4 regions of the Streptomyces sp. NPDC006624 genome follow, and region 1 is predicted to be linked to each of the others. Evidence: riboswitches for the same ligand, from Rfam matches in the RefSeq annotation. Region 1 holds a riboswitch; each other region holds the start of a gene.

Region 1 (7,193 bases):
TCGGCGATCAGGGCCATCACCGCGCCGAACCCGAACGCCGCGACCAGCGTCAGGGCGATGGCCCGACGCTGGACGGGCGCGCCGCGCAGCTGCGGACCGCCGGCCAGGCACACCCCGGCGACGGCGACCAGGATGCCGGCGAACTGGAGCAGGCCGGGGCGCTCGCCCAGCAGCAGGCCCACCCCGACCGGCACGGCCACGCCGATCGAGCCCAGCGGCGAGACCACCCCCATCGGGCCCAGCGCCAGCGCCTTGTAGAAGGCCAGCATCGCCACCGGCCCGACCAGGCCGGCCGCCACGGCGAACCACAGCTGCGGGCCCGCCTCGCTCCAGCCGCCGGTCGCCACGACGACCGCGCCGAGCACGGCCACCGCGATCGACTGGGAGACCACGACCACCGTGAGGGCAGGGGTGCGGCGGGTCAGCAGGCCGCCGCCGAAGTCGGCCAGTCCCCACAGCAGGCTGGTGGCCAGGGCGAAGAGCGCTGTCATGGGGCGGAGGCCTCGCAGTACAGTTCGGTGAACGATCAGGTCAACCCCAGCATAGTGCACTCTGTTGTGCTGTGACATACAAAATATTGGACGGAACGTGTCGGACCTCGAGCTGCTGACCCAGTCCCTGGCGCGCAGCGTCAAGCACTGGCGCGCGGTGCGCGGCTTCACCCTGGACGTGCTGGCCGCCCGGGCCGGAGTCAGCCGGGGCATGCTCATCCAGATCGAGCAGGCCCGCACCAACCCCAGCCTCGGCACCGTCGTCAAGATCGGCGACGCGCTCGGCGTCAGCATCACCACCCTGCTCGAACACGAGCAGAGCCCGAAGGTCCGCGTCGTCCCCGCCGAGCAGGCCGTACGGCTCTGGCACACCGACGCCGGCAGCTACAACCGGCTGCTCGCGGGCACCGAGGCACCCGGCCCGCTGGAGATGTGGGACTGGCGGCTGATGCCCGGTGAGAGCAGCCCCTCGGACCCGCACCCCGCCGGCACCACCGAACTGCTCCACGTCACGGCCGGGGAGCTGACGCTCACCGTCGACGGCGTCGAGCACCGCGTACCGGCGGGCGCCAGCGTCCACTTCGAGGCGAGCGTCCCGCACACCTACGGCAACAGCGGTGACGTGCCGATGGAGATGGTCATGGCCGTGTCGGTGCCGCCCGTGTCCTGAGACGCCCGGGCCGGAAGCGGTCCGCCGTTGTTAGCGTGCGGCCATGCGCGCACCCATCGGACACTTCGACGACGCCCGGCCGGCCCCCGACTGCCTCGGCGAACTCACCCGCCCGGTCGCCGACGCCGTACGCCACTGGCGGGGCGGCGTCCCCGCCGAGCAGATCGTCTACGTGGACACCGACCCGGAGTGGGCCGACACCGCCACCTTCGTCGAGCACTACGGACAGGACCTGCTGGAGCGGTCCGCCAACTGCGTGGTGGTCGCGGGAAAGCGCGGCGGCGGGACCACACTCGCCGCGTGCGTCGTGCTGTCCACCACCCGGGTCGACGTCAACAACGCCGTGCGCCGCCGGCTCGGCGCCCGCAAGGCCTCGTTCGCCCCCATGGACACCGCGACCGGCGAGACCGGCATGGAGTACGGCGGCATCACCCCGCTCGGCCTGCCGGACGGCTGGCCCGTGCTGGTGGACGCCGCCGTGGTCGACCTGCCGTACGTCCTCGTCGGCAGCGGACGCCGGCGCGGCAAGCTGCTGGTCCCCGGCAAGGCCTTCGCGGAACTTCCGGGCGCGGTGGTGCTGGAGGGGCTCGGCATCGCCTGACGAAGATCGCGGACGGGTCCTCACGCCGCCGTGTGGTGCGCCAGCGCCAGATGGGGATCGGCCTCCCCGGGCACCGGCTCCGGGTCGGCGTGCACCAGGGCCGCGGTCAGCCGCGGTACGGCGTGCAGCAGCGCGTGCTCGGCGTCGACGGCGATGCGGTGGGCCTCGCGCACCGTCACGTCGCCGTCCACCACCACCGCCACCTCGGCGCGCAGCCGGTGCCCGATCCAGCGCAGCCGCAGCTCGCCCACCGCGCGCACCCCCGGAACCTCCGCCAGCGCCCGCTCCGCCCGGTCCACGAGGTCCGGGTCCACGGCGTCCAGCACGCGCCGGAACACCTCGCGCGCGGCGTCCCGCAGCACCAGCAGGATCGCCGCCGTGATCGCCAGGCCCACGACCGGGTCGGCCAGGTGCAGGCCGAGGGCCGAGCCACCGGCGCCCAGCAGCACGGCCAGGGACGTGAACCCGTCGGTGCGGGCGTGCAGTCCGTCGGCGACCAAGGCCGCCGAACCGATCGCGCGGCCGACGCGGATGCGGTAGCGGGCCACCCACTCGTTGCCCGCGAAACCCACCAGCGCGGCCACGGCCACGGCGGGGACGTGCGCGACGGGACGCGGGTCGAGGAGGCGGTCGAGCGCCGTCCATCCCGCGAAGGCGGCGGAGGCGGCGATCGTCAGGACGATCACCAGACCCGCCAGGTCCTCGGCCCGCCCGTAGCCGTAGGTGAAGCGGCGGGTGGCCGCCCGGCGCCCCAGGACGAAGGCGATGCCCAGCGGCACCGCGGTCAGCGCGTCGGCGGTGTTGTGGACGGTGTCCCCGAGCAGCGCCACCGAGCCGGAGGCGGCCACCACGAACGCCTGCGCGAGCGCCGTCACGCCGAGCACCGCGAGCGAGACCCACAGCGCCCGCATCCCGCGGGCCGAGGACTCCAGGGCGGAGTCGACCTTGTCGGCCGTCTCGTGGGAGTGCGGGGTGAGGAGGTGGCCCATCCGGTGGCGGAGCCCTCGCATGCCCGCGTGCCCGTGCCTGTGCTCCTGCCCGTGCCCGTGCCTGTGCTCCTGCCCGTGGGGGTGGGTGTGCTCGTGCGGGTCGCTCACAGGGATCCCCTTCCGGTGTGCGCGGGAGTGGACGTACCCCCGCCGTGGCGCCATTATGTGCGTATGAGCGCACGCATGCACCTGTCATCTGCGCACGATGCGCATCCGCGCAGTCCCGGCGAGGAGCAGTTCGCGCTCGCCGCCGAGCTGCTCGCCCTGCTCGGGGACCGGACGCGGCTCGCCCTGCTGCACGCGCTGACCGGGGGAGAGGCCGACGTCACGACGCTGACGGAGGCCTGCGGGGCGGCGCGGCCGGCCGTCAGCCAGCACCTGGCGCGGCTGCGCCTCGCGGGCCTGGTGGACACCCGCAGGGACGGCCGCAGGGTGGTCTACTCACTGCGCGACGGCCATCTGCGCCGGCTCCTGGACGAGGCGCTGAACGTGGCCGACCACCGGCTCAGCGACCGTCCCCCGCACGACTGAGCAGGGCGGGCTCAGTAGCGCGCCGCCGTCCCCAGGTACTGCTCGGCGAAGGCGGCGGCCGCCGTGCGCGACGTGAACAGGCGCCGCAGCCGGGCCTGCGCGGTGCCCGCGCGGAACGGGTCGCCCGCCGCCGTGCCGTGGTACACCTCGGACAGCCACTGCGAGAACTCCTGGTAGTCCCACACCCGCCGCAGGCACGCCTGCGCGTAGCCGGCGAGGCCGCCGTCGTCACCCGTGGTCAGGTGGGCGGCCAGGGCGTCGCCGAGCAGGAAGGCGTCGTGCAGGGCGAGGTTCATGCCCTTGGCGGCGATCGGCGCGACCAGGTGGGCGGCGTCACCGGCGAGGAAGAGCCTGCCGTGCACCATCGGCTCGACCACGTAGTCGTGCATGTCCAGCACGCGCTTCTCGATCAGCCGACCCTCCGTCAGCGGCGCCGCCCCGGCCGCCCCGAGCCGTTCCCGCAGCTCGGCCCAGACCCGTTCGTGCGGCCAGTTCTCCGGGTCGTCTCCCGGCGGGCACTGCAGGTAGTAGCGGGTCACCTGCGGGCTGCGGGGCATCTGCCCGGCGAAGCCGCGCGCATGGCAGCCGAACAGCACGCAGTCGGCGGACGGCGGCGCCTCCGCGAGCAGGGCCAGCCAGCCGATGCCGTAGTCGTGCCGCGCGATGCGCGCCCGCTCCGGCGGCAGGGAGGCCCGGGTCACCCCGCGCGCCCCGTCACAGCCCGCGACGAAGTCGCACTCCACGACCTGCCGTTCACCCGTGCCGGGGCAGCGGTACGACACGGACGGCCGGTCGGTGTCCAGGTCGTGGAGCCGCACGTCCCGGACCCCGAAGCGGATGTCGCCGCCGCGTACGTCGGCGTACTCGCGCACCAGGTCCGTCACCAGCAACGGCTGCGGGTAGACGAAGTGGTGGCTGCCCGTCAGCTCGCCGTACGCGAACCGGTAGCGCTCCCCGTCGAAGCGGAACTCGCACGCGGAGTGCAGCTCCGCGCGGTCCAGCAGGTTCCGGGCCAGGCCCCGCTTCTCCAGGCCGCGCACGGCCCACTCCTCGATGACCCCGGCGCGGGGCCGCCGCTCGATGAACTCCCGGGTCTCCGTCTCCAGCACCAGGCAGTCCACCGAGGCCGCCCGCAGGATGTTGCCGACCGTCAGACCGGCGGGGCCGGCGCCCACGACGACGACCGGGAAACGCTGCGGGGCACCGGAGTTCGCGGACGCGGAGGCACGGGTCATGCGCTCATTATGGAGGCGGCGGCGCGTGCGCGGGCGGTGCCGGCTACCGGGCGCGGCGCTACGGGAGCCGGGGGATCTCGATCGCCGGGCAGCGGTCCATCACCATCTCCAGGCCGGCCGCGCGGGCCCGCTCGTACGCCGCCTCGTCGACGACGCCGAGCTGGAACCAGAGTCCCTTCGCGCCCTTGGCGACGGCCTCGTCGGCGACCGCACCGGCCAGGTCGCTGTTCACGAACACGTCCACGACGTCCACGTCGAAGGGGATGTCCGCGAGGCTCGCGTACCCCTGCTCGCCGTGCACCGTCTCCGCCTTCGGGTGCACGGGCACGACCCGCTTGCCGAAGCGCTGGAGTACGGCCGCGACGCCGTACGCCGCGCGCTGCCGGTTCGACGACAGGCCCACCACCGCCCAGGTGTCGCCCAGCTCGGTGAGGATCCTGCGGACCGTTGCCTCGTCGCCGTACACCGGAACCTCCTGGGAAAGTCGTGGAATCGCCGTCCGCCACAAAGCGGTCGTCCGGACAACCCCGCACGGCGCGCGGTGATTCCCCGGAACCCCTCCGTGATAGCTTGCCGAGGCCAGTCGAACCCATGTACGTGGGTCAGGGAATCCGGTGGGAATCCGGAACTGACGCGCAGCGGTGAGGGGGACGGGCGGGGCCTCGGCCACTGGACGGTTCGTGTGACGTCCGGGAAGGCGCCCCGTACCGGACGAACCCGAGTCCGAAGACCTGCTGGCGGCCCCCGCGGCCGGAGCGCGGCGGGGGAGCACCGTACGACCGGGCTCCGCGACCGAGCCCTCGACGCCTGAGGACGAATTCCCCGTGCCCCTCATCCGACCCGTCCGCGCCGCCGTGCTGCTCACGGCCGGCTCCCTGCTCCTGACCGGCTGCGGCGGCACCGCCGCCCCCGCCGCCGGGGCCACCGCCACCCTCGCCAACTGCGGCCACGAGGTCCGCGTGCCCGCCCCGCCCCGGCGCGCCGTCTCCCTCAACCAGGGCACCACCGAGATCCTGCTCTCCCTCGGCCTCGCCGACCGCCTCGCGGGCACGGCCACCTGGACCGACCCCGTGATGAAGGGGCTGGAGAAGGCCAACGCGAAGGTGCCGCGGATCGCCGACGACAACCCCTCCTTCGAGCGGGTCCTGGACGAGGAGCCCGACTTCGTCGCCGCCTCATTCGTCTCCACCCTCGGCAAGGGCGGCGTCGCCACCCGCGAGCAGTTCGACAAGCTCGGCGTCCCCACCTACGTCTCCCCGTCCGACTGCGCCGGCAAGGACAACTCCACGGGCGGCGACGGCTCCCGCGCCGAGGCCCTCGGCATCGACACCGTCTACGGCGAAGTACGCGACCTGGCCACCGTGTTCGGGGTGGAACAGCGCGGAGAGGAACTCGTCGCCTCGCTCCGGCAGCGCATGCGGAAGGCCACCGCCGGCCTGGACGCCTCCGACGTCACCCTCCTGTACTGGTTCGCCAACTCCGAGTCGCCCTACATGGCGGGCTGCTGCGGAGCGCCCGGCATCATCACCCGGGCCGTCGGCGCGCGGAACGTCTTCGACGACACCCACGACGAGTGGCCGCAGATCAACTGGGAGACGGTCGCCGACCGCGACCCGGACGTCCTCGTCATCGGCGACCTGACCCGCAGGTCGCAGACCGCCGAGTCGGCCGCGAAGAAGATCGCCTTCCTGGAGTCCAACCGGGTCACCCGCACCATGGACGCGGTCCGGCACAAGCGGTACGTGCTGCTCAGCGGGCAGGCCATGAACCCGACCATCCGCACGGTCGAGGGCGTGGAGGAAGTCGCCGCCGGACTGCGCGAGTTCGGGCTGGTGAAGTGACCGCCCGGGAGCTGACCGCGGCGGATGAGGAAGCGGCCGGGGCGCGCACCCGGCGCGGGGCCGGGCTCGCTCTGGGCACGGCCGGGGCCGTCGCCCTCGCCGCCTCCGTCGCGGTGGCCATCACCATCGGCCCCGCCGACATCCGGGTCGCCGACGTGTGGTCCGTCGTCGCCGCGCACCTCGGCCTCGGCGGCTCGGAGCTGACGCCGATCCGGGACGGCATCGTCTGGCAGTTGCGGCTGCCGCGCACGCTGCTCGCGGCCGTGTGCGGGGCCGGGCTCGCCGTGTGCGGGGCGGTGATGCAGTCCCTGCTGCGCAATCCGCTCGCCGATCCGTTCGTGCTCGGGGTGTCCTCGGGCGCCTCCACCGGCGCCGTCGTCGTGGTGGTGCTGGGCGTCGGAGGCGGGGCCTTACCGGTGTCCGCGGGCGCGTTCGCGGGGGCCCTCGTGTCCTTCGCCCTGGTGCTGCTGCTCAGCCACACCCTCGGGGGCACCACCGACCGGGTGGTCCTCGCCGGGGTCGCCGCCATGCAGCTCTTCTCCGCGCTCACCTCCTTCGTCGTGATGACCTCCGCCGACGCCGAGACCACCCGGGGCGTGCTGTTCTGGCTCCTCGGCTCGCTCGGCGGCGCGGGCTGGACCGACGTGTGGCTGTGCCTGGCCGTGCTGGCCGTGGCGCTGGTGGTGTGCCTGGCGTACGCCCGTACCCTCGACGCCTTCGCCTTCGGGCAGGACGCGGCCGCCGCGCTCGGGGTGGCGGTGGCCCGCACCCGCCTGGTGCTGCTGTGCGTCACCGCGCTGCTCACGGCCGCGCTGGTCAGCTCCGCCGGGGCGAT
Region 2 (7,193 bases), on a different contig from region 1:
GTGCGTCTCGTGATACAGCCTCCCGCCCACGGTCAGCAGATCCGTGAAGTGCTTGCGGCCCACCACGGCCGCGCGGTCCAGGCCGAGCCAGTCCAGCAGGGTGTTGTTGATCTTGGCGACGGTGCCGTCCATCAGCGTGGACAGGTAGCCGCACGGCGCCGACTCGTACAGCTCGTCCGCGCCGTCCTCGAGCAGTGCCGTGAAGGCCGCGTCCATGCTCGCCTCGTCCCCTGTACCGGCGGGTTCGGGCACGCCGCCCGGCCGGCACATCACGTCAGGGTCCCGAGGAACCCGAGGATCGCCGCGCTCGTGGCCTGCGGCGCGCTCAGCTGCGGGCAGTGCCCGGTGGCGGCGAGCGTCACCAGGCGGGAGGACGGGATCGCCGCGTGCACGTAGGCACCGACCTCGCGGGGCGCGATGGCGTCCTGCTCGCACTCCAGCACCAGCGTGGGCACGGTCACGCCCTTGAGCTCCTCGCGGCTGTCGGACAGGAAGGTCGTACGGGCGAAGACCCGGGCGATGTCGGGGTCGGTCGCGCAGAAGCTGTTCGTCAGCTCCCGGCCCAGCTCCGGGCGCTCCGGGTTGCCCATGATCACCGGCGCCATGACGGACGACCAGCCCAGGTAGTTCGCCTCCAGCGAGGACAGCAGCTCGTCGATGTCCTCCGTGCTGAAGCCGCCGCGGTAGCCCTCGTCGTCGATGTAGCGGGGCGAGGGCGCCACCATCACGAGCGCCCCGATCCGCTCCGGCGCGGCCCGCGCCGCCAGCACCCCGACCATGGCGCTGACCGAGTGACCCACGAACACCGCTGAGCGCAGGTCCAGCTCCTCGCAGACGTCGACGACGTCATCGGCGAAGCCCTGCAGCGAGGAGTAGCGCTCCTCGGTCCAGGCGGACAGGTCCGAGCCGCCGCAGCCGACGTAGTCGAAGAGCACCACGCGGTACCGCTCCGCCAGGGCGGGCACCACCAGCCGCCACATGTTCTGGTCGCAGCCGAACCCGTGCGCCAGGACCAGCACCGGCGCGCCGTCGGGGCCGGCGAGCTGCACGTTGTTCCTGCGGCGGATGTCCATACCGACCATGCTCCCACCTCGCCGGGCACCCCACGACGGCGGGCGGCACCGCACGGTCCCGCCGCCCGGCCTCCGGGCACCGCCGTCCTCCGCGCGGCCGCGCTCAGCCCAGGTACACGGGAAGGCGCGGGCCCGGCCCGCCGAGGCGGGCCGGGGCGTGCCACCCGGGCGCGGGCCCGGCGACGACGGGCGCCCGGTCGGCGGGCGCCGGGGATCGTCGAGGTGCTACCACCGGTCCGGGTCACACGACCCCCGGCGCCGGCGCGGCCGGGGGGCGTGCGAGCGGCGTCAGCTTCCCGGTGTGCCGAGCCGGTCCGCCGCCACGGCCAGCAGCTCCTCCGGCGTGCGCGGTCCCGGCTCCTCAACCGGCAACAGCCCCTGCACGCGCAGGAGTTCCGCCGCCGCCGCGCCCCACGGCAGTCGCAGTCCGGCCTCGTGGAGCAGGTCGGTGCGGGCCAGGACCGTGGACGCGGGGCCGGTGCGGACGCCGGACGGGGTGAGCAGCGCCGCGTCGTCCGCCCAGCCCAGGGCCAGGTCGACGTCGTGGGTGGCCATGACCACGGTGGTGCCGCCCGCGCGCAGCCCGTCGAGCGTGGTGAGCAGCCGTTCCTGGCCGTCGGGGTCGAGTCCGGCGGTCGGTTCGTCGAGGATGAGTACGCGCGGCCGCATGGCGACGGCGCCCGCGATGGCGGTGCGTTTGCGCTGGCCGTAGGAGAGCAGGTGGGTGGGCCGGCCGGCCAGGGCGGTGATGTCGAGGGCGGCGAGCGCCTCGGCCACCCGGGCCCTGACCTGCGCGTCGTCCAGACCGAGGTTGAGCGGCCCGAACGACACGTCCTGCTCGACGGACGCCGCGAACAGCTGGTCGTCGGGGTCCTGCACCACCAGCTGGACGGTCGTGCGCAGCCGCGTCAGGCCCTTGCGGTCGTACGTCACCGGCTGCCCGGCGACCGTCAGCCGGCCCTGGTGCGGTTTCAGCCCGCCGCTGAGCAGCCGCATCAGCGTGGTCTTGCCGCTGCCGTTGCGGCCGAGCAGCGCGAGCGCGCGCCCCTCGCGGACGTCGAAGTCGAGGCCGCTGAGCACGGCCGGGCCGTCCTCGTAGGCGAAGGAGGCGCCCCGCAGGGCGACGAGGGCGGGCTCGCTCATGCCGGCGGCCTTTCCAGGACGAGGGTGAGGGCGGCCAGCGCGGCGAGCAGCGCCCCGCTGGCGGCGGTGAAGCGGGCGGAGACCCGGGCCTCGGGCACCAGGACCCGCAGGGTGCCGTCGTAGCCGCGCCCGGCGAGCCCCGACTGCAGGCGCGCCGCCCGGTCGAAGGCCCGGACGAACGCGGTGGCGCCGAGCCCGGCCAGGGAACGCCACTCCGCGGCCCGGCCGGTGTGACCGAGCCGGGCGGCCTGCGCTTCCCGGATACGCCGCACGGAGTCCAGCAGCAGGAAGCTCATCCGGTACGTCACGAGCGCCACGTCGACGACCGGCGCGGGTACTCCGGCCCGCACCAGACGCGGCAGCAGGTCGGACATGGGCGTGGTGAAGGCGAACAGCAGCACGCCGAGGGACGCCGCCGAGGTGCGCAGCAGCAACTCCCCGGCCCGGACCGGCCCGTCGGGGGCGAGGGAGACGAAACCCCCCGGCCCGCCGACCTGGACGAGCAGCGTGACCGCACCGGTCACGCAGAAGCCCAGCGGCACCCGGTAGGCACGCCACAGCCGCCGCCCGGGCACCCCGGCCGGCCCCAGCAGCAGGACCAGCGCCGTCAGGAGCACCAGGGCCGCGCCCGGCCAGGGCGGCAGCGAGATCGCCAGCAGGGTGAGGCCGAGTCCGAGCACGGCCTTGTCCACGGGGTGGCGGCGGCGCCAGCGGCTGCTGTGCGCCGCCGCGTCGATCGGCAGCACGCGCGCTCAGTCCTGCCCGGCGGCGGACGGACCGCCGGCGTCCGCGGGCACGCTCCCGGTGTGCCGCTCCAGCGCCCGCTGCTCGCCCTGCCGCCGTCCCCGGTGCAGCCCGAAGTAGTAGGCGAGGAAACCGGTGCCGAGGGCCGCCTGCAGGGAGAACAGCGCCGACTCGATCTCCCCGGACGGCGGCTCGTACAGCGGTGAGAACCACGGCTCGTAGTCCGGCTCGATCTCGGTGATCGCCGCCTCGGCCTCGCCGTCGGCGCCCGTGAACGGTTCCTTCTTGTGGTCGCCGAGTCCGAGCGCCAGCGGCAGCACGGCGAGCGCGGCCACGACGAACAGCAGCACCAGGTTGATCTTCGTGTTCCGCTTCATCGGGCCACCGCCTCGGTCTCCGTACGGGACCGCTTGCCGGCGACGAGGACGCCCAGCCGGGTCAGTTCGCCCTTGCTGGACTGCACCAGCAGCCGCATCACGAGCACCGTCAGCAGACCCTCGCTCACCGCGAGCGGGATCTGGGTGACGGCGAAGATGGACCCGAACTTCCCGAGCGCGCCCCAGAACCCGCTGCCCGGGTCGGGGAAGGCGAGCGCCAGCTGCACGCTGGTGACGCAGTAGGTGGACAGGTCGGCGACGAACGCCCCGCAGAACACGGCCGCCATCAACGGCACGTCGTAGCGCCGGAGCAGCTTGTAGACCGCGTACCCGGCCCAGGGCCCGACGATCGCCATGGAGAAGACGTTGGCGCCGAGCGTGGTGAGCCCGCCGTGCGCGAGCAGCAGCGCCTGGAAGAGCAGCGTGATGGTGCCGAGCACCGCCATGACGGGCGGCCGGAACAGGATCGCCCCCAGGCCGGTTCCGGTGGGGTGGGAGCAACTGCCGGTCACGGACGGCAGTTTCAGCGCGGACAGGACGAACGTGAAGGCGCCGGAGGCACCGAGGAGCAGAGTGCTCTCGGGGTGCTCGCGGACTTCACGGGTGAGTGACCGGACCCCGTGGACGACGAACGGCGCCGACGCGGCGCCCCAGGCGACCGCGTGCGCCGGAGGCAGGAAACCCTCGGCAATGTGCATGGCTCAGCAGACCCTCTCCAGCACCTCGTGGATGGTTGACGCGCCTTGGCCGGTCTCCTGGCTGACGGGTACCACCGCCCGAACTCCGCCTTCCCGGGTCACGAGGACCCAGTGGCTGCCCGTGAGGGCTGGAGCCGGACTTCCCGATTCACAGTGGCGAGGGCCGCACCGGCATCACACCGGATTTCCCGTTCACCAAGGCCTGGTGACAATAAGGCCGGGGTAAGGGCGATGACAAGCCGCCCCAGGGGGCGCGTGAGGGGGCGTCCGCTCGCACACCGGCGCAAGCGCGCTCAGTCGTCACCCTCGTCGTCCTCGCCGTCCCCCTGGCCCCCGGGCCGCTGATCCTGCGGGGGTTGCGGTGCGTCCGCCTGCTCCTGAGGGCTGCCGGCCGTCTCCTGCGCCGGGGTCGCGGGGGCGGACGCCGGGGCGGCGGAGGCCGGTGGTGCGGGTGCCGCGGGGGACGGGGTGACATCGGCCACTGTGCCGGCCTCGGGCGCCGCGGCGCCGCCGGGGCCGGAGGTGACGGGCCCGGCGGACTCGGCACTCTCGGCGCCCTGTTCGGCCGCGGGCGCGGCGGGGCCGCTCGCGGACGGGGACGGGTCGGGTTCCGTGCCCTCCGTCGAGGTGTCGTCCGGTGAGAACCACAGCATGCCGAGGAACATCGCGGCGAGGAAGAGCGCCGCCGCGCCGGCGCCGGCGGCCACCCGCGGCCGGTTGCCGGGGCCGCCGCGCGGCGCCGAGCGGCGGCCCCGCCCGCCCCGCGCCGTACGCGGCCCGGTGGGCAGCGCGTAGGTGACCGGATTGCTCGTCTCGCCGGGCGCGTACGTGGCCGGCCCGGGGGAGCGGACCGGGGCCGTGGCCTCCGGCAGCGGCTCGGGCAGACCCCGCCAGGCGCCGCCCGCGAACCACTCGGCGGCCTGCTGGGCCGTGGGCCGGTCCTCGGGCTGCTTGGCGAGCAGCCCGAGCAGGTAGTTCTCGAAGGCCGGCGGCAGCTGGGCGACTCCCAGCTCGCGCGGCGGCACGGGGGCGGAGTCGAGGTGCTGGTGGAGCAGCGCCACGGCGCTGTCGGCGTCGAACGGTGGCCGGCCGCTGAGCAACTGGTAGAGCACGCACCCCAGGGAGTACATGTCGGAGGCGGGGCCCGCGGGCTTGCCCAGGGCACGCTCCGGCGCCAGGTAGAGGCCCGTGCCGACGATCTGCCCGGTCGCGGTGAGGGCCGCTCCGGGGTCGTCGAGGAACCGCGCGATGCCGAAGTCACCGATCTTCAGGGTGCCGTGGGCGTCCAGCAGCAGGTTCGCCGGTTTGACGTCACGGTGGACGATGCCGCGCGCGTGCGCGGCGGCGAGCCCCGCGGCCGCCTGGGCGGCCAGCACCGCCACCCGCTCGGCGGGAAGCGCCCCGGAGGTGGTCAGCACCCGGGCGAGGCTGTCGCCCTCGACCAGCTCCATCACCAGGTACAGCCGGTTGTCGTACTCGCCGAAGTCCAGCACACCGACGACGTTCGGGTGGTTGAGACTTCCGGCGGTCTGGGCTTCCAGACGGAAGCGGGAAGCCGCCGTGGCGTCGGTGTCCTGGGGCAGCAGCAGCTTGACCGCCACCGCTCGGGCGAGCGTCTCGTCGTACGCACGCCACACCTCTCCCATTCCACCGCGCCCGATCTCCTCGTCCAGCCGGTAGCGGCCCGCTAGCAGCACACGTCCTCGTCTCATGCTCGGGGAACTCGCCGCAGCCCGAACTCTCCGTGGTCGCACGGGGATTGGTGGGGGTGCCGCAGCCGACCCAGGATACTGGCGCCGGATGACCGCTCCTGTCCCGACCGATGTCCCGAACCGTACGCTCCGGGACATCCCGGAGCGAAGGCCTCGCAGGTCGCGGGGGTGCCGGGGCGCGTCCGGCGCCGCGCCTCCCCGGCCGGGGCGTGGCTAGGCCGCCGTTGCCGTCTCCTTCTGCGCGCGTGGCAGCAGCGCCACCGCCAGCGCCGGTACGGCCGCCAGGACCAGCCACGGCACCGCGGCCGGCAGCCCCGGGTCGAGCAGGGAGCCGGTGGCCGCGCTGCCCGCGAGGACGATCAGGCCGGACACCGAGGACAGCGCGCCCGTGTACAGCCCGATCCGCCCCTCCTCGGCGAGGTCGGGCACCCACGCGCGGGCGGCGGGCACGACGAGCATCTGCCCGACGGTCAGCAGCACGACGAAGCCCGCGGCCGGCAGCAGCCCGGCGCTGCCCGTCCAGCCGGCGGGACGGGCCGCGGCCACCACCGCGAACCCCGCCGCGATCAGTAGCAGTCCGGCCGTCATGGAGCGGCGCAGGCCGAGCCGCTCGCCCGCCCAGCGGGTCACGGGCAGCTGGGCGCACACCACCAGTGCCGAGGACAGCGCGAACAGCCAGGACAGCGGCGCCTGGGAGCCCGCCGCGCGCTGCACCTCGCCGGGCAGGGCCAGGTAGAGCTGGTTGTAGGCCAGCAGGTACGTGCCGTACGCGCAGCACAGGGCCAGGAAGCGGCGGTTGCGCAGCAGCGCCCGCGCCCCGCCCCGGCGCCCGGCCCGGACCCGGCCCGGGATGTGCTGCGGCATCAGCCGCAGATGCCCGGCGAGGACGAGCACGAACACCGCCGCGCCCGCCAGGCACGCGGTGCGGAAGTCGACGACGAGCAGCAGCGCGCCGAGCAGCGGCCCGGCGAAGGCGCCGGCCTGCCCCGCCACGCTGAACAGGGCCAGCACGCCGGTGCGTGAGCCGTGCCCGGCCTCCTCCCAGGCCACCGCCTGGCGGGCCACCTCGGACTCCACGGCGGGCGAGAACAGCGCGGCGGCGAAACCGATCAGCAGCACCGCCCCGATGACGGCCCAGCCGGCCCGCGCGTACCCGAGCCAGACGAACCCGGCGATCCGCAGGGCGCAGCCGGCCAGCACCACCGGCCGCACGCCCCACCGGTCGACGAGCCAGCCGCCGACCACGAACAGCCCCTGCTGGCTGAAGGTGCGCAGCCCGAGCACGAAGCCGACCAGCCAGCCCGCCATGCCGATCGCGGTGCCGAGGTGCCCGGCGAGGAACGGCAGCACGGCGTAGAAGCCGACGTTGAAGGCGAGCTGGGTGAGGATCAGCAGCCGCAGCAGCGGGGACAGGGCGGACCACAGCCGCCGGGCGCTCTCGCGGGG
Region 3 (7,193 bases), on a different contig from region 1:
TCGAAGCGGATCACGACGGCTCCTCGGAGTCGGGGGCGGCGAACGCGGGCAGCAGGCCGAGGAGTACGGCCGCCGCGGGCCAGAGGGGGAGGGCGGGGGCGACCAGCGGGACCACGCCCGGGTGCAGGGCCGCGGGGTCACGGGCCGCGGCCAGGGCGAGCAGTGCCGCGACCGCCACCCCGGAGCCCACGATCAGCCAGGCGCGCGCGTCCCAGCGGTCGGGGCGGTAGCGGGTGCGCAGGGAGCGGCGCCCGCCGAGCCGGAGACCCGCCAGGGCGGCCGCCACGCCGAGCAGCAGGACCGGCATGCCGTACGCGGCGCCCTCGGCGGTGAGCAGTCCGTACGTCCCCGCGCAGACGCCGAGCAGGCCGCCGAGGGTGAGGGCGGCGGTGGTGCGGCGGACGGCGGCGGGCACCCGCGCGGTCCGGCCGTAGCCCCGGGCGTCCATCGCGGCGGCGAGGGAGACGGACCGTTCCAGGGCGCCCTCCAGGACCGGCAGGCCCACGTGCAGCAGACCGCGGACGCCCTTGTCCGGACGGCCGCGCAGCCGCCGGGCGGCGCGCAGGCGCTGGACGTCGGCGATCAGGTTCGGGGCGAAGGTGAGCGCGACGACCACCGCCACCCCCATCTCGTACAGCGCCCCCGGCAGGGACTTGAGGAGACGGGAGGGGTTGGCGAGGGCGTTCGCGGCGCCGACGCAGATGAGGAGCGTGGCCAGTTTCAGGCCGTCGTACAGGGCGAAGGTGAGCGCCTCCGCGGTGACCTCGCCGCCGAGACGGATGCCCTGGGCCCAGGCGGGCAGACCGATCTCCGGCAGGGTGATCAGGACGTGCGTGCCGGGGATGGGCGAGCCGAGCACCGTCGCGAACACCAGGCGGACGAGCAGCACGGCCAGCGCGAGCTTGACGAAGGCGCCGTACGAGCGGGACCAGGGCGCCGAGGGGCGGCAGGTGGCCACGACGTAGGCGGAGACCGCGATCAGCAGTGCGAGCAGGAGGGGATTGGTGGTGCGGGTGGCCGCGGTGCCCAGGGCGAGGGACCACAGCCACCAGGCACCGGGGTGCACGGGCGCCCGGTGCGGGCGCCGGGGCCGGGCGGCGTCCGCCACCCGGCGCTGCGGGGCGCGGCTAGGACTGTCCACGGGCACGCCGTCGCACCTGCCATATCGCGGCGCCGCCCAGCAGCACCACCACGGCGACGCCCGCCACCAGTCCCACGGACGGGCCGTCGTCCCCGGAAGACTCCTCGTGCGCCGTGTCCGCCTTCGGGGTCTCCTCGCCGGAGAGCTGTTCGCCGCAGCCCTGCTCCGGGTAGCCCGCGATCGCGCACAGCAGGGCGTTGGTGTCGTAGCGCAGCGGCTTCGCCACCGCGGCCAGCGCGTCCGCCGTCGTCGCGTCCGGGGCGACGCGGGCGCAGGCCGTCCGGGCGGGCGGCGGGGTCTCGCCCCGGGCCGCGTCCCGCCGCGTGCCGAAGTCGATGACCAGCGCCACGCGCTTGGCACCGTCCCGCGACGGCGTCCTCGCGCAGATCGCGTCGAAGTCCGCGGCGGGGCGCGGCCGGGCCGCGTCCGCCGTGTCCTCGCTGACCGCGAAGCGGAAGCCCTGCACGTCGCCGTCGGAAGGGCGGGTCGTGCCGGGGCCCTGGGTGGCGTAGACCCAGCGGTCGCCGTCGCGCTCCCAGAACGACCAGTAGCGGTAACCGGCGGCCTGGGCCTGGCCCGCCCCCGCGAGGAGCAGGAGCGAGGCCAGGAGCAGGAGAACGGCCCGGCGGATCACAGTTGCTGCTGCTTCCTGCGGCCGCTGAACAGGAACCCGATGCCGACGCCCGCGACGAGGCAGACGCCGACGTACCACCACACGCCGAACGGGGAGCCCGAGTCCTTCTCGTCGTCCTTCTTCGCCTCCGCCGTGTCCGCTGCGGCGGCCTGCGGGGCCGGGCCCGTCCCGTTCAGCCGCTTCACGAGGTCCGCGCCGCCGAAGTCGCGGGGGTCCGTGCCGGTCGCGTGGGCGGCGAAGATCAGCTGGGCGTAGGCGGCGGGACCGCTGCGGGCGGCCCAGTCCGCGGCGTTCTTCTCCAGCCACCGCACGGACTTCTCCGCCTGCGCGGTGGCGCCGTGCGCCGCGAGCGCGACGACCGCGTCGGCGGTGTTGCCGAAGTCCGGCTGGGGCTCGGCCCCGGCCAGGGCGGACATCAGGTGGTCGTCCTCCTCGGCGAGCGCGGCGCTGAGGTACGCCGCCCCGTTGCCCGCCGCCTGCTCCGGCGTGCCCGGCTTCGCGCAGGTGGCGCCGGACTTCCCGCCCGGCTCGACCACCATGCCCCGGCCCAGCGCGCCCAGCACACCGGCGGCCGTGGCGTCCGCGTTGGCCGTGAGCTCGCCCTTCTTGTCCGGCTGGAACGCGAACGCGCCGCCGCCGTCCCCGTCGCAGGGCAGCGCGAGCTTCAGCAGGGCGTCGAAGGGCGACCTGCCGTCCTTCTCGACCCGGTCCGGCTTCTCGCCCGCGGCGGCGAGGGCGCCGACGACGATCGACGTGGAGTTCGTGTCGCTGGCGCCGCCGGGCGCGTAGCCCCAGCCGCCGTCGTCGTTCTGGACGGACTTCAGCCAGCCGACGGCCTTGGCGGTGACGTCGTCGTGGCCGCCGAGCGCGGCGAGGGCCTGCACCGCGGCGGAGGTGGCGTTGGTGTCGGGCATCGTCTTCGCGTCGCACGCGGCGGCCGGGTCGGCGCGGTAGGCGGCGAACCCGCCGTCCGCGCACTGCTGGCGCACCAGCCACCGCACGGACTTCTCCGCCGGCCTCACCCCCACCGTGTCCTGCGCCAGCAGCGCGAGCGACTGCCGCCACACGCCGTCGTACTGCGGGTCGGTCGAGCCGTAGAGGGCCGAGGGCAGGGCCCGGGACGGCGACGGGGACGGATCGGCGGCGGCCGGTGCGGCGGCGCCGATCACGGCGACGGCGGCCAGGGCCGCGGCGCTGCTGCGGACGTTCATGATCGGCGGGTGCCTCTCCCTGTGGGGGAGCCGGGCAGCACGGGGCACCCCCGGGCGGCTCGGCTCCGTATACCTCGACGGTGCCGTGCACCGGCGGACCTGCCGGGCACGTGAGCCGGTCACGAACCGTGCGGGGCGATCCGGCTCACCGCCCCTCGGCGGGTGCGGTTCACGGTTGCGGGTCAGCGCCGGAATTGCACCGGCTTTCCCCCGTACGGGTGTGATGACGACGCGCCTACTGTACCCGCACGTCAAAATCCGGCCGAGGGGCGTGGGGGGAGCGGGGGGGGGCGGCGCCTGGGGCGGGCCCCGCTCCGGGGTGGGGGCCCGCACCGCCCGCACCGTGCCCGGCCGTGCCCGCACCGTGCCCGGCCCAGCCCTCGCCGGGACCGCGCCCTTCGTCGGGCCCGCCCTGGACGAGCCCTTCCCGCGGCAGGCCCGCAACCCGGCGGTGAGCCGGCAGGAAGTCGAACTCCTGCGCACCACACAGGAGTTGATCGTCGTATCCGGGCGGACCGGCTAACGTGGGCCGTCCCGACCGCCGTCTCCAGGAGCGTCCATGACCGATCAGGTGCACCACCCCGAGCGCGAGCCGTTCCCCAAGATCGACACCTCGGTGCCGCACTCGGCCCGGATCTGGAACTACTGGCTCGGCGGCAAGGACAACTACGAGGTCGACCGGGTGGCCGGTGACGCGTTCCGCTCGGTCTTCCCCGGGATCGAGACCGGAGCCCGCGCCGCCCGCTACTTCCTCGCCCGGGCGGTGCGCCACCTGGCCGAGGAGGAGGGCATCCGCCAGTTCCTGGACATCGGCACCGGCCTGCCCAACGTGGACAACACCCACCAGATCGCCCAGAGGGTGGCCCCCGAGAGCCGGATCGTCTACGTCGACAACGACCCGCTCGTGCTGGCCCACGCCCGCGCCCTGCTCACCAGCACCCCGGAGGGCGTCACCAACTACGTCGACGCCGACCTGCGCGAACCGGCCACCATCGTCCGCGAGGCCGGCAGGACCCTGGACTTCGGCAAGCCCGTCGCCCTCATGCTCATGGGCATCCTCGGCCACATCGAGGACCATGACGAGGCGCGCTCGATCGTCCGCGCGCTGGTGGACGCCCTGCCCCCCGGCAGCTTCCTCGTGCAGTACGACTCCACCGACACCAGCGAGGACTACGTCCGGGCCATCGCCCAGTACAACGACGGCGGTTCGATCCCGTACATCCTGCGCAGCCCGGAGCAGATCGCCCGCTACTTCGACGGCCTGGAGCTGCTCGAGCCCGGGGTGACGTCCTGCTCGCGCTGGCGCCCGGACGCGGAGGCGCTGGGGCTGCCGGCCGAGGTGCACCAGTACGGCGGGGTCGCCCGCAAGGGCTGAGCCGTCAGGTCTCCTGCAGGACGCGGTGCAGGATGGTCGGAGTCTCGTCGGGCGACTCGGCTTCGACCACCAGCCGGTTCATCGCGTCCCAGTAGCGCTCGATCTCGGCGGGCTTGTCGGGGTAGAGGGCGCAGGTCAGCTTCTCCAGGTAGACCATGTCGGGCAGGTGCCCGCCCGGCAGGCGCAGGATGGTGACCGGACCGCCCTCGGCCGCGTGCCCGCCGCTGCGGAACGGCAGGATCTGCACCGTGACCTGCGGCAGCCGGCACAGCTCGATGAGATGCCGCAACTGGGCGCGCATCACACGGATCCCGCCCACCGGGCGGCGCAGCGCCGTCTCGTCGAGCACCGCCCACACCCGGGTCGCCGGCTGCCGGTGCAGGATGCGCTGGCGGGTCATCCGCAGCGCGACCCGCCGCTCGATCTCCGCCGGGCTCGCGTCGGGGTGGCTCACCCGCAGGGAGGCGCGGGCGTAGTCGGGCGTCTGGAGCAGTCCGGGCACGCGCTGGACCTGGTAGCAGCGGACGACGCTGGCCGCCTGCTCCGCCGCGAGGAAGGTCTGCATCCAGGCGGGCACCACGTCGCTGTAGTACCGCCACCAGGCGGGGGCGTTGGCCTGCTCGGCCAGCGCCAGCAGGGTGGCCCGTTCGGCCTGGTCCGTGACGCCGTAGAGGGTGAGCAGGTCGGCGACGTCCCGGAGTTTGAACCCGTGGCGCCCGGCCTCCATGCGGCTGATCTTGGACGAGGAGGAGCGGATGACGTGTCCCGCGTCCACGCGGTCGATGCCCCGCTCCTCACGCAGCCGCCGCAGCCGCGCGCCCAGTACCAGTCGCGGCACCAGGGGCCCGGCGGACCGGCCGTCCAGGACACCGCTGCCCGTCGCGAGGAATGCGGTCTCTTCGGTGCCCATGGGCGTCTCTCCCGGTGCGAGCGTTGCGTCCGACCATCCTAGGGGGCGCTTGTCGGCGTCAAGTGCCTTGTGCAGCAAGCGCGTTCGTCTGCGGGTGTGGGTCCGCCGGAGGCACGGTGAGGGATGCGTGAGGACGCGGGACGGTGCCTGTCGGCGGACCGCCGCCGCGCACGTGCCCGGCAGGGCGCCGATCACGTGCCCGGCAGGGCGCCGATAGGGTCGCCGCCGTGGATTCCGAGGGGGCCGGAGGGCCGGCGGGGGTGGTGTGCCCGGGCTGCGGCGGGGTGGAGACCCGGCCCGTCGAGCTCGCGCGGACCGGCAAGGGCGCGATGCGGGACGACCTGTACGGACGGCTGGCGCCGGGACCGGACAAGGCCGGCGACGGCTGCCTGCACTTCGCGGAGGGCGTGGTGCTGACCGGCCTGGGCATCGCCCTCGGCTACGCGGGCCTGCGGCAGGGCGACCCGCTGTACCTGGCCGGCGGCGCGGCGCTGGCTCTGCTGTGCCTCGTCGGCACCTTCGTGGTCGTGCGCGGCGACGGGCGGGAGAAGGCCGCGGCCGAGGCGGGCGCCCCGCGCGCGGAGAGCCTGTGGCGGCCGGCGCACTACTGCTCCGGCTGCGTCTCGGTGTTCTGCCCGGACGGCGTCCCGTGGCGGGGAGCGCTCACGCCGGAGCAGTTCAAGAAGTTCGTGTGGACCGAGGCCGGTTACGCCGGTCAGCTCCCCGCGGGGGACAAGGCCAGGGACGCGACGGTCCCGTCGGGCCTCCTGTCGCGCCAGTGAGCGGTCCCCCCCCGGCCCCGGACGGCCACGTATGTGACGTGGCCGGGAGTGTGGCCGGCCGGGAGTGCGGCCGGCCGGGGAATGTGGCCCGGGTCGGGCGTCCCGGCAACCGAAAAATCATGGTTTCGGGGGTTCCGTTCCCGGCCGAGGGTTCTACCCTGGAAGTAGGCCTACGGGACGAGTGAGGGAGTCCGACCGGAGTGGCCGACTCCGGCAGGAGGCTTCGGCTTCCGCTGGTGCCGACTGCGACGGTAGGGCTGAGAGGCCGGAAGGACGGCGGACCGAGAGGTCCGGCGGCTGGAAGGCGACCCCCATAACCTGATCCGGACCATGCCGGCGAAGGGAACCCGTCTCGTAGGTCGTCTCTGTGCGGTCGCCTTCGTGCCGTCGCCTTTTGCGCGCCGTCGCCGTCGCCTTCGCGAGGTCGTCTCTCTGATTCGCGTCAGGTCACCCGGGTTCGTTCACCCGGATCCGGTCACCCGCGTCCGTCCGGCGCCGTCAGATCGATCAGACGGCAGACCGTCTCCACGTCGATCTTGACCTGGGCGATGGAGGCGCGTCCCGACAGCCAGGTGATCAGGGCCGAGTGCCAGGTGTGCTCGATGACCCGGACCGCCGAGAGCTGCTCCGGGGTCGGGTCCTGCCGGCCCATCGCGTCCAGGATGATCGCCGTCGTCTGCCGCGACACCTGGTCCACCTCCGGGCTCACGCTGCGGTCCGCGAACGTGAGGGCCCGGACCATCGCGTCGGCCAGGTGCGGCTCGCGCTGCAGGGCGCGGAAGGCCCGCATCAGCGTCTCGGCGACCCGCTCGGCCGCCGTGTCGCCCTGCGGCGGCTTCTTCCGCAGCGTGGCGTGCATGTGCTCCAGCTGGTCCTGCATCGTGGCGACCAGCAGGTGGATCTTGGAGGGGAAGTAGCGGTACAGGGTGCCGAGCGCGACCTGGGAGGACTCCGCGACCTCGCGCATCTGGACGGCGTCGAAGCCGCCCCGGCCGGCCAGTTGGGCGCTCGCGTGCAGGATGCGGCGCCGACGGGCCTCCTGCCGCTCCGTCAGGGGAGGGGAGGCGGGGGCTGCGACGGCTCTGGCCTCCGCCTTGGCCGGCTTGTTCACCTGGCGCACCTCGGCTTCCGCGGACATGG
Region 4 (7,193 bases), on a different contig from region 1:
AGCCCGGTGGTCGCCAGCGCCGCCACCGGCAGCACCCGCTCGCCGCCGCCCGCGTACTCCTGGGGCGACTGCCGCAGCACGGCCGCGAAGTCGGGGGAACCGGCCGCCGCCGCGCCCAGGGTGCGGGTGACGTGCAGCAGACCGTCCGCGCGCGCCGCGGGCACCGCGGCGAAGTCCGACAGCAGCGCGGACGCGGCGACCGACGGCAGCGAGATGTCCCGCACCGAGGACGTCAGCCGGGCGCTGAGCGAGGTCTTCACATGCGGTCCGCCGGGCAGGGCGAGGGTCCGCAGCGACATCAGCGGATGGGCGACGCGCCGCTCCTCGCACGAGCGCTTCAGCACGTGCGCCGCCTGCCACGGATGCACCGGCAGCACCAGGTGCCGCCCGTCCCGAAGGGCAGCGGGCCACTCGCCCGTCACCAGGCACTCCCGCGCCCGCACCGGCACCAGCCCCAGCTCCACGAGCGGCCGGTGCTCGGGCCCGTAGGCGAGCTGCTCGGCCACCGAGAAACCGGGCCGTGACCGGCACGTCGGGTGGAACGGATGCCCGTCGACGACCCGCTGCTCCCACTCCCAGTCGCGGTCCGGCCAGGTGTCCCGCACGCCCTCCTGTCCCGCCCGCGACAGGGCCAGCGAGGCGACGCTGTGCCCGAGTTCACCGGCGAAGGACGCGGAGTGGGGTACGGCGAGACCGGTCACGAGCCGGGCCGGATCGTCGTAGTCCGTCTCATCGAGCCGTACGACGGTGACGTAGGCGCCGGTCGCGTACGGATCCGGCCGCGGGCCGTGCAGCCGCCGGCCGTCCCGCAGGTGCAGGGTCAGGCCGTCCCCGCCCTGCTCGCGGCGGGTCACCCAGGGCAGCGGATCGTGGGCGAGACCGCGCCACAGCCGCGACAGCACGGCCGCCCGGGCGCCGGGCAGTGCGGCCTCGTACCGCGGCAGCAGGGCGGGCCGTACGACGGCCAGCTCGTCGGCGACCTCGGCCTCGGCGCTGGGGGGACGGTGCACGGGCGGGCTCCTCGGGTACGAATAGGGCGTCACTGCGGGACGACGACGACCGACATACTGATCATCTCCGCCCGGCAGTCCGGGAATCCGGGACCACAGGAACACAGGAACGCAGGGAAAAGTGGATCGCGTGGACCTCATGCCCCCGCCCGCCGGCTCCGGACGCGGCGAACCCGGCCCAGGCGAACCCCCGGCCGCCGTCGCTCCCGCGGACGCGTACGCCGCCGTGCCGCTGCTGAACTGCCTGCTGCGGGAGGTCGCCCGGCCGGTGCGGGAGACGGGCGGCCACCGCATCCACCACCTGCCCGGCACCGGCCGCCTGCTCCGGGTCCGCGGGACGCGACGGCCCGCTGATCCGGAGGTCCGGCTGCCCGGCGGCTGGCAGCGGCTCGACCACACCGCGCTGGTCGAGCTCGTCGCCGAGGAACTGCGCCGGCACACCGGGCTGTCCAACCACGAACTGCCCGCCGAGATGACCGACAGCCGGGACGCCGTCGCCGCGCTGCTCGACGCCCGCGCCGGCGCCACCCCGCCCGACGGCCTCTACGCGCGCTCCGAGCAGTGCCTGCTCACCGGCCACACCCACCACCCGGCCCCCAAGGCCCGCGGCGGCGGCCCCGCGGCGGACTGGCTGCCGTACGCGCCCGAGGCCCACGCCCGCTTCCCGCTCACCCTGCTCGGGCTGCGCGAGGACACCGTCGTCGAGGAGGGCGACACCTCCCCGCTCGACGCCCTCGGCACCGCCCCGCCCGGCTACCGGCTGCTCCCGGCCCACCCCTGGCAATTGGAACTGGCCGCCGGGGAGCTCGGCGCCGCCTTCGCGGACGGCCGGCTGATCCGGCTCGGCACGACCGCCCCCGGCACCTGGCCGACGGCGGCGATCCGCACCGTCCGCACGCCCGGACACGACCTCTTTCTGAAGTTCAGCCTGGACGTGCGCATCACCAACGACATCCGCCGGCTCTGGCGTCACGACCTGCTGGCCCTGCGCCGCACGGACGCCGCCGTGTGCGCCGCCCTCGAAGGGTTCGACGGACCCCCGGCCTGGCTCAGCGACCGCGGCTACCGCACCGCCGGCTTCGCCTTCGAGGCCCTGGCCGTCCTCGTCCGCGACGGCTTCGGCGGCCGTCTGCTGCCCGGCGCGACCCCGCTGCTGGCCGCCGGTCTCGTCGAGGGCTTCGACGGCAACCCGCTCGACCGCGTCACCGACCCGGACGCCTGGTGGCAGGCCTACCTCGCCCGGGCGGTGCCCCCGGCCCTGGCGGCCTTCGCGCACGGCGTCGTCGTCGAGGCGCACCTGCAGAACACCCTGGTCGCCGTGGACGCCGACGGCATGCCGGTACAGGTGCTGTACCGGGACGCCGAGGGCGTGAAGCTGCTGCGGGACGTGGGACGCGCGGCCGGCTGGGAGCGGCTCGTGTACTGCCTGGTCGTCAACCACCTCACCGAGATCGCCGGCGCCCTCGCCGAACGCCACGGCGGGTTCGACCCCTGGCCCGCCGCCCGCCGCGCCCTCGCCCGCCACGACCTGCCGGAGACCGGCGCCCTGCTCACCTCGCCCACTCTCCCCGCCAAGACGAACCTGCTGCTGCGCTGGACGGGCGCGGACGGCGCCGACGCCCGCTACCTGCCGCTGCCCAACCCGCTCATGGAATGATGGCCGCCGAACAGGGCGACGGCGGAACGAGGAAGCCGGTGTGAATCCGGCGCGGTCCCGCCACTGTGATCGGCGAGCCGGTCCCGAACAGGCCACTGCCCGCACAGGGGTGGGAAGGCCGGGAGCGGCGTCGACCCGAGAGCCAGGAGACTCACGCGGTCGCCTCCTCGACGAACCACCGGGGCGGATCTCCCCGGGGAGAGGGAAGGTGCGGCCATGTCCGCGACACCGTCCGGAGCGCTTCCGTGCCGCGTCGTCGTCTGCCGGGACTGCTGCTGCGGCAGCCCCAAGGTCACCGGCGTCGACCACGCCGCCCAGACCGAACGCCTGCGCGCGGCGGCGCCGGTGCGGGTCACCGACTGCCTCGACGTCTGCGACCAGGCCAACGTCGTCGTCGTCCAGCCGTCCGCCGCGGGCCGGGCCGCCGGTGGCCGGCCGGTGTGGCTGGGGCAGGTCAACGACCGGGAGGCGACGGAGGACGTCGTCTCCTGGGTCCGGGCCGGAGGCCCCGGCGTGGCGCCCCTGCCGGAGATTCTGGGCCTCTACGTCTTCACCCCTCTCGCGAGGCGCGGCACCGACGGCTCATGACCCGGCCGCCGGCACGCACAGCACCGGCACCCTCGACAGGCGCAGCAGCTCGTGCGGCGTCGAGCCGGGCGGCGCCGGGCGCACCGGGCTCTCGCCCCATGTGCCCACGACGATGACCCTGCCCCCGTGGCGTGCCGCCGCGTCGGTCAGGGCCCGGGCGGGCGGCTCGTCGACGAGTTCGGCGACGGTGGGCACACCGGCCTCGCCGGCGACCCGGACCGCGTGGGCGAGCGCGGCGTTCCCGGCCTCGCGCACGGCCTCGTGCCGGGCGCCGTGCTCCTCTCCCGGCACACCGGGGGCGGCGCCGCCGTGGACGATCACCAGCGGTTCGCCGTACGCGGCCGCCACCTCGATGGCGACGCGCAGGGCGCGCCGGGCGCCGGGGGACTCGTCGTAGCCGAGGACGACCGACATCTTCATCACTCCTTGCGGGGAACGAGGCGGGGGTCGACCACTCCGGGCCGTTCCGACCAGAACGCGGGGGCCCGCAGGCGCCGCACCACCATCAGCACCACGCCCGTGAGGAAGACGGCGAGGCCCATGACGAGCGGTGGACCGACCCCCAGCCAGGAGACTCCGCTGTAGGAGTTGTCCGGGTCGGCCATGTCCGCCACGGACTCCGCCAGCAGCCATGCCAGCAGCCCGGCACCGGCCAGCGGGCCGAGGCCGATCAGCAGGAAGTTCCGGACGCCGCTGGTCAGTTCGCGGCGGTAGTACACCGCGCAGGCGATCCCCGTGAGCGCGTAGTAGAACGCGATCAGCAGGGACAGCGCGGTGAGGGAGTCGAAGAGGGCGTTCTCGCTGAGGTTGTACAGCGTGAGGTACCAGGCGACGGCGATGCCGGCGACCCACCAGGTGCTCACGTCGGGGGTGCGGAAGCGCGGGTGGATGTGGCCGAAGCGGCCGGGCAGCGCGTGCCGGCGCGCCATGGACAGCGCCGTGCGCGACGCGGGGATGATCGTCGTCTGGGTGGAGGCCAGCGCGGAGGTCGAGACCGCCAGCAGCACGACCCAGTCCCAGTCGCCCATCGCCTCCTTCGCGAGCTGCGCGAAGAGGAACTCCTCCTCCGCCGCGTTCTCCGCCAGGTAGTCCGTCCCGGCGTAGGCCACGACCGCGTAGGCGACCGCCACGTAGGTCACCAGCAGCAGCACCGTCGACCACACGGCCGCCATGCCGGGCGCGGTGGCGGAGTCCTCGGTCTCCTCGGTGAGGTTGACCGCCGACTCCCAGCCCCAGTAGATGAACACGCCCAGCAGCAGGGACGAGGTCAGGGGCGCCCCGCCGGCACCGAACGGGTCCAGCCACGCGAGCCTCGGCTCGGTCGGGCCGAGCGTGCCGGTGCCGGCGTAGACGCGGTACAGGGCCACCACGGCGAAGGCCAGCAGGCAGGCGACCTGCGCCAGGATGAGGACGTCCTGCACCCGGGCCGACACCTCGGTGCCGATCACGCAGACGGCCGTCATCACCAGGATGAGCAGCACCGTCAGCACCTGGCGCACCGCGTCGTTCGCGGCCCACCCGTCCAGTCCGGCGGAGAGCAGGAAGAAGGTCACCGCGACGTCCGCCAGCGACCCGACCACCAGGACCCCGGTCATCGTGATGGCCCAGCCGCCGAGCCAGCCCGCCCACGGCCCCATGGCCCGGGTGACCCACGAGAAGGTCGTACCGCAGTCCTGGTCGGCCCTGTTGAGGTGGTAGAACGCCGAGGCGATCAGCAGCATCGGCACGAACGACGCGAGCATGACCCCGGGGGCGTAGACGCCGACCAGGGCCACGACCGGGCCGATGGCCGCCGCCATCGAGTACGCCGGGGAGGTCGCGTTGAGTCCGATGACCAGCGCGTCCAGGAACCCGATCGCGTCGGGCTTCAGGCTCGCGGACGGCGGCGGGCCCGCGTCCGTGACGTCCTCCGCCATGCTCCCTCGCTCCCGTCGTGTGGGGAACCATCCAACAGGGCGAGGTGAGGCATGTGCGCCATTGGCCGGACTTCGCGGTGTTATGTCGCCTTCCGGCTCCGCACCAGCAGCCACAGGAAGTACGGGGTGCCGATCACCGCGGTCATCAGCCCAGCCCCGAGCTGGGCGGGGGCGATGACCGTACGGCCGAGCAGATCGGCCGTGCAGACGAGCGCGGCGCCCAGCAGGACGGCGACCGGTACGACCCGTACGTGCCGCCGGCCCACCAGGGCCCGTGCCGCGTGCGGCGCGACGAGACCGACGAAGCCGATGGTGCCGGCGCAGGCGACGGCGGTCGCCGTGAGCAGGACGCTCACCACCAGGAACCCGAGCCGGGCCCGGGGCAGTCCCAGACCGAGCAGCCGCGGGGTGTGCTCGTCCAGGGAGACGAGGTCCAGCTCGGTGCGCCGGGCGACGGCGACGGCCAGACCCGCCGCCAGCACGAGCGCGACGGGCAGCACGTCCGCCCCGGTGCGCCCGTACGTCGAACCGGACAGCCAGGTCAGCGCCTTCGTGGCGTTGAACGGGTCGGTGAGGACGATGAGCAGGCTGATCAGGGCCGTGGACCCGGCGGCCACGCCGATGCCGACGAGCACGAGCCGGTTCTGCCGGTAGCCGCCCCGGGCGGCGAGCCCGAAGACGAGGGCGGAGGCCAGTCCCGCGCCCGCGAACGCGGCACCGGCGACCCCCCAGGAACCGGCGGCGGGCGCGGTGGTCACGAGCAGCACGGCACCCAGCGCGGCCCCGCCCGAGACGCCCAGCACGCCGGGTTCCGCCAGCGGGTTGCGGGTGACGGCCTGCACCAGCGTGCCGGCCAGGGCGAGCGCGGCGCCCGCGCACAGCGCCGCGAGCACGCGCGGCACCCGGGTGTCCAGGACGAAGGAGACGGTCCGGCCGGCCCGCCCCTGCGCCCAGTTGGCGACGTCGCCGAGCAGGAGCTTGCTGTCGCCCAGCAGGACACCGGCCAGTACGACGCCGGCGACCAGGGCGGCCAGGGCGGTCACCGTGACCAGGAAGGCCGTCCGGCCGGGGGCGCGCAGCCGGTCGGGGGCGTCGGCCCCGCCCGTGCCGGGCAGCCGCAGGGCCGTCACCACCAGGAACACGGCGCCGACCAGGCTGGTGACGATGCCGGTGGGGACGGCGACGGCGGTGTCCGCCGGGATCAGGGCCCGCAGCAGCACGTCCGAGCCGAGCACCAGCGCCGCCCCGGCGAGTCCGGCCACGGGCAGGGCCGCCCGGGCGCGCACGAGGCCCCGGACCCGGCGGGCCAGCGGGCGCACCAGGGCGGGCGCGCACAGCCCGACGTAGCCGAGGGGCCCGGCGAGGGTGACGGCCGCCGCGGACAGCAGCGCCGCCAGCACCACCACCGTGACGCGGGTGGCGTGCACCGGGACGCCCAGGCCGCGGGCGGCGTCGTCGCCGAGGGCCAGCGCGTCGACGCGGCGGGCGATCGGCAGCAGCCCGGCGAGCCCCACGAGGGCGACGGGCAGCATCTGCAGGACGCCGTCGAAGCCGTTCTGGCCGATGCTGCCCTGGTTCCACTGGTAGAGGCCCTCGGTCTGCTGTGGGAACAGCAGCAGGAGCCCCTCGGTGACGGAGTTCAGGCCCAGGGCGAGCGCGGTACCGGCGAGGACCAGCCGTACGGTGCCGGTTCCGAGGCCGGACAGGGCGAGCACCACGGCGGCGGCCGCAAGCCCGCCCGCGAAGGCGACGCCGGAGGAGGCGAGCAGCGGCAGGGAGACACCGGTCGCGCCGGTCAGCCCGAGCGCCAGGTAGGAACCGGCGTTGACCGCGAGGGTGTCGGGGGAGGCGAGCACGTTGCGGCTGACGGCCTGCAGGACGGCGCCCGCGACGCCGAGGACGACGCCGACCAGGACGCCGGCGGTCGTCCGCGGCAGCCGGGAGGCGACCACCACGGACGTGTCGGCCGGATCGGCCTGCCCGGTCAGGGCCTTGACCACCTGCGCCGGTCCGACGGCGGCG

Evidence for each region. A riboswitch is a leader RNA that binds a small molecule or an ion and turns the genes downstream of it on or off. The one in region 1 is predicted to bind cobalamin.
Region 2: linked by a shared signal. The riboswitch ahead of ABZY20_RS08375 (energy-coupling factor ABC transporter permease) and the one ahead of ABZY20_RS36860 (ABC transporter substrate-binding protein) in region 1 are both predicted to bind cobalamin.
Region 3: linked by a shared signal. The riboswitch ahead of ABZY20_RS00580 (prenyltransferase/squalene oxidase repeat-containing protein) and the one ahead of ABZY20_RS36860 (ABC transporter substrate-binding protein) in region 1 are both predicted to bind cobalamin.
Region 4: linked by a shared signal. The riboswitch ahead of ABZY20_RS11010 ((2Fe-2S) ferredoxin domain-containing protein) and the one ahead of ABZY20_RS36860 (ABC transporter substrate-binding protein) in region 1 are both predicted to bind cobalamin.

Annotation. Positions count from the first base shown of each region.
Region 1 covers NZ_JBEXOM010000042.1:3,966-11,158, forward strand. Annotated here, with positions in the region: gene ABZY20_RS36825 (DMT family transporter) at 1-491, opposite strand, end outside; gene ABZY20_RS36830 (XRE family transcriptional regulator) at 589-1,161, shown strand; gene ABZY20_RS36835 (YbaK/EbsC family protein) at 1,205-1,762, shown strand; gene ABZY20_RS36840 (cation diffusion facilitator family transporter) at 1,783-2,859, opposite strand; gene ABZY20_RS36845 (metalloregulator ArsR/SmtB family transcription factor) at 2,923-3,282, shown strand; gene ABZY20_RS36850 (4-hydroxybenzoate 3-monooxygenase) at 3,294-4,517, opposite strand; gene ABZY20_RS36855 (CoA-binding protein) at 4,576-4,983, opposite strand; cobalamin riboswitch at 5,081-5,271, shown strand; gene ABZY20_RS36860 (ABC transporter substrate-binding protein) at 5,342-6,358, shown strand; gene ABZY20_RS36865 (iron chelate uptake ABC transporter family permease subunit) at 6,430-7,193, shown strand, end outside.
Region 2 covers NZ_JBEXOM010000003.1:441,388-448,580, forward strand. Annotated here, with positions in the region: gene ABZY20_RS08350 (SpoIIE family protein phosphatase) at 1-270, opposite strand, end outside; gene ABZY20_RS08355 (alpha/beta hydrolase) at 270-1,073, opposite strand; gene ABZY20_RS08360 (ATP-binding cassette domain-containing protein) at 1,362-2,216, opposite strand; gene cbiQ (cobalt ECF transporter T component CbiQ) at 2,213-2,962, opposite strand; gene ABZY20_RS08370 (energy-coupling factor ABC transporter substrate-binding protein) at 2,969-3,337, opposite strand; gene ABZY20_RS08375 (energy-coupling factor ABC transporter permease) at 3,334-4,035, opposite strand; cobalamin riboswitch at 4,065-4,250, opposite strand; gene ABZY20_RS08380 (serine/threonine-protein kinase) at 4,329-5,732, opposite strand; gene ABZY20_RS08385 (MFS transporter) at 5,961-7,193, opposite strand, start outside.
Region 3 covers NZ_JBEXOM010000001.1:121,137-128,329, forward strand. Annotated here, with positions in the region: gene ABZY20_RS00565 (ATP-binding cassette domain-containing protein) at 1-14, opposite strand, end outside; gene ABZY20_RS00570 (energy-coupling factor transporter transmembrane component T) at 11-1,108, opposite strand; gene ABZY20_RS00575 (SCO2322 family protein) at 1,128-1,775, opposite strand; gene ABZY20_RS00580 (prenyltransferase/squalene oxidase repeat-containing protein) at 1,772-2,986, opposite strand; cobalamin riboswitch at 3,099-3,237, opposite strand; gene ABZY20_RS00585 (hypothetical protein) at 3,330-3,509, shown strand; gene ABZY20_RS00590 (SAM-dependent methyltransferase) at 3,546-4,361, shown strand; gene ABZY20_RS00595 (DUF5753 domain-containing protein) at 4,366-5,271, opposite strand; gene ABZY20_RS00600 (hypothetical protein) at 5,499-6,053, shown strand; gene ABZY20_RS00605 (TetR family transcriptional regulator) at 6,529-7,191, opposite strand.
Region 4 covers NZ_JBEXOM010000005.1:40,233-47,425, forward strand. Annotated here, with positions in the region: gene ABZY20_RS11000 (IucA/IucC family siderophore biosynthesis protein) at 1-1,010, opposite strand, end outside; gene ABZY20_RS11005 (IucA/IucC family protein) at 1,150-2,667, shown strand; cobalamin riboswitch at 2,693-2,820, shown strand; gene ABZY20_RS11010 ((2Fe-2S) ferredoxin domain-containing protein) at 2,884-3,255, shown strand; gene ABZY20_RS11015 (universal stress protein) at 3,250-3,669, opposite strand; gene ABZY20_RS11020 (APC family permease) at 3,675-5,171, opposite strand; gene ABZY20_RS11025 (iron ABC transporter permease) at 5,252-7,193, opposite strand, start outside.